DNA from 3 places in the Secundilactobacillus malefermentans genome. Region 1 is predicted to be linked to each of the others. Evidence: predicted binding sites of a transcription regulator. Region 1 holds the regulator's gene; each other region holds the start of a gene.
The links. The regulator Rex, encoded in region 1, represses fermentation and respiration genes when NADH is low (regulators of the CRP and FNR family bind a similar motif). The targets are predictions, from matches to a motif close to TTGTGAANTANTTCACAA.
Positions count from the first base shown of each region.

Region 1 (2,281 bases):
AAGCGATTTGAGCAATATCATCCTTAGTGGTTACCTTATGTGACATTTTGTGGAGTGCAGCAACAGCTTCAACGGTTGCTTTTTCAATCCCACGACGAATGCCAACAGGGTTTGCACCAGCAGTCACGTTTTTCATTCCTTCAGTAACGATAGCTTGCGTTAAAACAGTGGCCGTTGTTGTTCCGTCACCAGCAATATCGTTCGTCTTTGAAGCAACTTCAGCAACTAATTTAGCACCCAAGTTTTCGAAATGATCCTTTAACTCAACTGCCTTTGCAATCGTTACACCATCATTAGTAATGGTTGGGTTACCGTAAGATTGTTCGAGCACAACGTTACGTCCCTTAGGACCAATGGTTGTCTTTACTGTGTTTGCTAATTGATCAACACCACGTAACATAGCGCTACGAGCGTCTTCAGAGAATTTTATTTCTTTTGCCATTTATTTTCACCTCATCAATAATTTTTTATTATTCTACAATCGCAATGATATCTTTGCCATGAACAACTAAGTATGACTTGTCGCCATCTTTGACGTCAGTACCTGCATACTTGTCAAACAAAACAGTGTCTCCTATTTTTACATCGGGCGCAATTTCTTTGCCACTTTCCAGTAAAGTACCTTTGCCGACTGCAACTACTTTTGCAGTTTGTGGTTTTTCTTGCGCATTACTTGCAAGGACAATGCCACCAACAGTTTGTTCCTCTTCTTCTTGTGCCTCTAAAACGACACGATCACCTAATGGTTTTAACACGTGAATCCCTCCAATAAAGCTTTTTTATGTTTTTTTGTACTGTTAGCACTTGAATACTTCAAGTGCTAATCACAATTACAACTATATGATTTTTTATATCATAATGCAAGTCATTTACTCCGCAAAAAAAGTGACGTTGCCATTGCAACATCACTTTGAAATTAAGACTGATAATTATCTAGGAAGTAAATGAGTGTTTGTAATTCATTCGTCAAATCAACGTTTTGAACTCGGACATCATCTGGCACTGTCACTCTGAGAGGTGTAAAGTTTAAGATTCCTTTTACGCCACCCTTAACGACATCATCCGTCACTGATTGTGCAACGTTAGACGGAACAGTAATGATAACCACTTCAATTTGTTGGTCTTTTAATTGTTCCTGTAATTGATTCATTGGATAAATTGGAACGCTACTTTGAATAGTATTAACAATATCCTCTTTTACATCAAAGGCAGCACTAATTCGAACGTTACTATTTTGGTGGAAATTAAAGTTTAGAAGTGCGTTCCCTAAATTACCAACACCAATAAGCGCAACGTTTGTTAACGTGTCTTGGTTTAAAATTTTCTTGAAGAACTCAAGTAATTTTTCAACATCATAACCGTAGCCACGTTTACCTAAAGCCCCAAAATATGAAAAATCACGGCGAATCGTAGCCGAATCAACCTTAACTGCTTCTGATAGTTCCGTTGAAGAAACCCTCAGCTTATCTGAATCCTTTAAAATATTTAAATAACGATAATAAATGGGTAACCGTTTGGCAGTTGCCCGTGGTATTTTGGTTTCACTCAAAATGTTTCCCTCCTTGATTATTCCATCACCCTATACGATTTGGCTGATTACTTAATTAGATTGTGAATTTATATTTCCTAGTTATTGTAGCATAAACGCCCTTCTTGTGAAATGATTTGCAAAATTTTATCTGAATCCCCTGTCTTATAGGTAATCAAATATGATAAAATAGTTTCACTATACACGAAAGGTTGATGGCAATTATGCTCCTACAAGTTCAACACGTTACTCGTCGATTTGGCGCGGATCCCTTATTTGAAAATGTAAACTTAGATGTGCCAGATAATGGAAGAGTTGCGTTAGTTGGCCGAAACGGTGCAGGTAAATCAACCTTAATTCACATTATTACCGGTGAAGAGGCTCCAGACGAAGGTCAGGTGACGATGAAACGTGGCTTAACTATTGGCTACCTTGCACAGGATACGGGTCTTGATTCTGATAAAACCGTTTGGGAAGAAATGCTAAGTGTCTTCGCTGGTCTCATTGAAATGGAAGCCAAGATTCATCAATTAGAAGCCAAGATGAGCGATCCGGAAGTCATTCAGAACGAACAATTATTTGAAGAGACTTCCGTACAGTACGACCATCTACAGCATGAGTTTCGCGAACAAAACGGCTTTGGCTATCAAGCTGAAATTCGTGGCGTCCTTCATGGATTCGAGTTTGATGAATCTTACTACGACCGTAATATTACAACGTTATCGGGTGGGCAAAAAACACAACTTGCCCTTG
Region 1 covers NZ_CP042371.1:1,539,740-1,542,020, reverse strand. The annotation lists gene groL (chaperonin GroEL) at 1-442, opposite strand, end outside; gene groES (co-chaperone GroES) at 471-755, opposite strand; gene FGL90_RS07470 (redox-sensing transcriptional repressor Rex) at 917-1,549, opposite strand; gene FGL90_RS07465 (ABC-F family ATP-binding cassette domain-containing protein) at 1,750-2,281, shown strand, end outside.

Region 2 (2,281 bases), 830 kb from region 1:
CACTCATATTCGGATTCAACAAATAGCGGGTTTCGAACCCCACCGTTTTGAAGAATTGCCATTGTGGCATCTCGCCCAGCCTGAACATTGTCGTTATCGACATATCGATCCGTCAAATCTCCAATTGGCTGACCAATAACCACAAAGTCCAAATTTTCGCGACGCAAATAGTCAACGACCGGATCATTCTCATCCGTATATAGTAGAACGAACCGTTTGACCTTTGCCTGTTGAACCATGGCCGTCACGTTAGCAAGAACCTCTTCCACCCGACTCCCAATCGCAATTGATAAAACATAGTGACGAGCGACCAGCGACTGATTGATGCCTCGGAGCATATCAATATAGAACGGATTCTCCGGTGAGGAACTTTCCGCCGTTGGAAAAATAACTCCGACGACGTTTGCTTCACCGCGAGTCAGGTTCTTAGCAGTATAATTTGGCAGATAATCAAGATCCTTAGCGAGTTTTTGAATTCGCTCCCGCGTTTTAAGGCTGATTCTTGAATTATTATTTAGCGCACGTGAGGCGGTTGAGACTGAGACACCAGCTCGACGCGCAATATCTTTTATTGTAATCATGAGCGTTTCCTTTTTCATTTATTGGTAAGTTTCTCCATCTGAAGTTTACCACGAAATCCCTCCCATTTACCGACAAATTCAGGTAGGTCGGCCATTTTAATCTCAAGTACGCCGGCCGTCTTGTCCAAATTCATTCTTTCATCGCTTACACAATTACTTAAGGCCCTATACCTTTATAAAATTCTTTCATTGTGAAAAAATTATTTTCAAAATATTTCCCGTAGTTACTAATGTAAGACAGTTTTCACGAAATTGTGTCGATTTAAAGTAAATGAAAGCATTTACAAAAAAACCAGATGAGTTTATAGTGAAAATGTAAACAAATTCAGAGGAGGATTTCCGTTATGAAGGAAAATTTTGACTTTTTAATGCCTAGTGTTAACTTTTTTGGTGCTGGTGTTATTAAAAAAGTTGGCGATCGGGCCAAGATGCTTAACATGAAGAAGCCTTTGATCGTAACTGACAAAGGAATTGAATCACTTGAAAATGGTCCTGTTGACCAAACCTTGGCTTCATTAAAAGGTGCCGGCGTGGATTACGTTGTTTATGATGGCGTTGAACCCAACCCTAAAGTTCATAACATTCAAGAAGCTAAGAAACTTTATTTAGCTGAAGGTTGTGACAGTATCATCACTGTTGGTGGTGGTTCAGCTCATGACTGTGGTAAAGGAACTGGTATCATTTTGACTAATGGTGATGACATCACTAAGTTAGCCGGAATTGAAACCCTTGAAAATCCACTACCACCTTTGATGGCCGTTAACACCACTGCCGGTACTGCTTCAGAGCTTACCCGTCACTGTGTTATCACTAATACTGAAACGAAACTTAAGTTCGTTGTTGTTTCATGGCGTAACGTTCCATTGGTCTCATTCAATGACCCAATGCTAGAACTTGACGTTCCTAGGGGTATGACTGCTGCTACAGGTATGGATACCTTTGTACAAGCAATCGAACCATACGTTTCAACCAACCGAAACGACATTACAGACGGTCAATGTATACAAGCTATCAAATTAGTTGAAGAGAGTCTTCGTGAAGTCGTTGCTAACGGCCACAACGTTGAAGCTCGTACTAAGATGGTTGAAGCTGAAATGCTCGGTGGTATGGCCTTCAATAACGCTGACTTAGGTTACGTTCATGCCATGGCTCACCAACTCGGTGGCCAATACGATGCACCTCATGGTGAGTGCTGTGCAATCTTGTTACCAATCGTTGAAAAGTACAACATCGTTGCTTGCCCAGAACGTTTTGCTGAATTAGCTGAAATCATGGGTGAAAACACTGAAGGACTTTCAGTTCGCGATGCTGCTGACCTTTCAATTAAGGCAATGCGTCAGATGTGTGATGACGTTAACATCCCTCGTAGTATCAAAGCAATCGGTGCAAAGCCAGAAGACTTTGAATTGATGGCTGAGAATGCTTTGAAAGATGGTAACGCTCCTTCGAACCCACGTAAGGGTACTAAAGAAGAAATCGTTAAGTTGTTCCAAGAAGCTTACGATGCAGAATAGTTATTAATTTATGAAGTTTAGGAAGTCGCGGACTGTGAGCCACGGCTTTTTTTCTAATAGAAAATAAAATTACTAATTTTCCGTAATTATCTGACAAAATAATTGGATTATGTGGCAATTAGTTATACAATTTATCCTAACTTCAAACTTAATGAATAACTAGAAATGGAGTGGTGCTCAATGTTG
Region 2 covers NZ_CP042371.1:710,556-712,836, forward strand. The annotation lists gene FGL90_RS03505 (LacI family DNA-binding transcriptional regulator) at 1-581, opposite strand, end outside; gene FGL90_RS03510 (iron-containing alcohol dehydrogenase) at 926-2,095, shown strand; gene FGL90_RS03515 (Spx/MgsR family RNA polymerase-binding regulatory protein) at 2,276-2,281, shown strand, end outside.
Region 2: a site for Rex is predicted at 887-904, ahead of FGL90_RS03510 (iron-containing alcohol dehydrogenase). Genes of this name have one in related genera too.

Region 3 (2,281 bases), 510 kb from region 1:
TACATGGCGATCTCTCCTATTTCTGTGACAAATGATGGTCGTAAGTAAGATAGAAAAAACCCGTCGCTTGACTTTCTCAAGGACGGGTCGTGTTCCAAACAGTTATATTAACTAACCGTGAGGACTGAGCTTTTCTTCTGTTTTGTATAACTAAATAGTAGCAGATATTTTTGTAAAATACAATGATTTTGAGATTCTTTCATGACATTTTTCAGTCTAAGTTAAAATAAAGAAAGTACTTTCCTTAATAAATCATCTATCTTAAGAAAAGTACTTTGAAGATTTAATAATTGTTAGCTATTACTCTTTGGTGAAGTCAACAACCATTCGTCCAACAATTTTGTTGGACTTCATTTCATCGATAATATCATTAATTTCACTCAAACGACGAGTCTTAACGATAGGGTGAACCTTGCCTTCAGCACCAAATTGAAATGCTTCTGCTAAATCTTGACGAGTTCCAACAAGTGATCCTGCAACTTGGATGCCATCAAGGACAGTCTTAGCAATGTTAAGTTCCATATTTCCTTGTGGTAGCGCCACAGCAACAAGACGGCCATCTGGACGTAAGGCATTTACTGATTGTGTAAATGCATCAGACGTAACGGCAGTAACCTGGGCGTTGTGAACACCACCAACTTGTCTCTGAATTTCTTCGGCAACGTTTGAGTCATGACGGTTAATCAGAATTTCGGCACCATTTGCCTTAGCAGCAGCAAGCTTATCTGGGTTACCATCGACGGCAACCACATGGGCACCAAATACGTGTGAGGCATATTGAATTGCTAAGTTACCTAAACCACCGGCACCAACGACTTCAACCCATTGACCAGGCTTCGTTTCGCCAATTTTTAGTGCTTTATACATGGTCACACCGGCACAAGTGAGGGAAGTGGCCTCAACTGGATCCAACTCGTCTGGCACCTTCACGGCATAGTTAGCATCTACAATAACTTGTTGAGCCATAGCGCCATCAACGGTAAATCCAGAATTTTGTACATTGCGGCAAAGTGTTTCGCGACCACTTAAACAATATTCGCAATGGCCACAACCCTTAAAGAACCAAGCAATAGAAACGCGATCTCCGATTTTTAAGTTTGTAACGTCATCGGCAATTTGAGAAACCCGACCAACACCTTCATGGCCAATAATTCTGCCAGGAACTTTACCAAAGTCACCAGCGGCAACGTGTAAATCTGTGTGACAAAGACCACAATATTCGACGTCAACTAAGGCTTCTCCTGAGTGGATAGGGCGTAAAGTAACCTCTTTAATATCGACATAACCATCAACTGGATCGCGTACAACTGCTGCTTTCATTATTTATACTTCCTTTGAAATTTATTTTTTTGTTTACATGCAAATTGTATATTAAATCACAAACTTTACAAGTGAATTTTTACACAACTTTAAAATTTCTTAACTTTTCTCTTAAATAACTTTCTTAAAAGATAAAATATATTGCCATAAAAACGTTGATTTCTAAGCAAAAGGACGAACTATATGTTAGAATTATCAATGGATTATTAGATTGTAACAATTTACTAAGAATTTATTTAAATGTAGAGGTGTTGAGAACACATGAGTCGCATATTAATTATTGAAGACGAAAAGAATCTTGCCCGTTTTGTGGAGCTTGAACTTAAGCATGAGGGGTATGAAACTGAGGTTTGTTTGAACGGACGAACTGGTTTGGATGCTGCTTTAGCCCAAGACTTCGATGTCATTCTATTAGATTTAATGTTGCCAGAATTAAATGGTATTGAAGTTGCTCGTCGGGTTAGGGAAGAAAAAAGTACCCCTATTATCATGATGACAGCGCGTGATTCTGTGATTGACCGGGTTTCTGGATTTGATCATGGCGCTGACGACTACATTGTTAAACCTTTTGCTATTGAGGAGTTGCTTGCCAGAATTCGGGCTTTATTACGTCGAATTAATATTGAAGGTAAGAACCAGAGCTTCAAACAAACGACCGTGACGTATAAAGATTTGACTATTGAAAAAGAAAATCGAGTTGTTCGTCGTGGGGAAGAAGTTATTAACTTAACTAAACGCGAATATGAACTTTTACTAATCTTAATGGAGAATATTAACGTTGTTCTCGCAAGAGATGTTCTGCTTAATAAAGTTTGGGGATATGAGTCAGAAGTAGAAACGAACGTGGTTGATGTTTACATTCGTTATCTACGAAATAAAATCGATCGAATTGGCGAGAAGAGCTACATTCAAACCGTTCGTGGTACCGGGTATGTGATTAGATCTTGATAAGCCGTGAGGA
Region 3 covers NZ_CP042371.1:23,897-26,177, reverse strand. The annotation lists gene FGL90_RS00140 (EAL domain-containing protein) at 1-5, opposite strand, end outside; gene adhP (alcohol dehydrogenase AdhP) at 301-1,320, opposite strand; gene FGL90_RS00130 (response regulator transcription factor) at 1,582-2,268, shown strand; gene FGL90_RS00125 (HAMP domain-containing sensor histidine kinase) at 2,268-2,281, shown strand, end outside.
Region 3: a site for Rex is predicted at 1,365-1,382, ahead of adhP (alcohol dehydrogenase AdhP). Genes of this name have one in related genera too.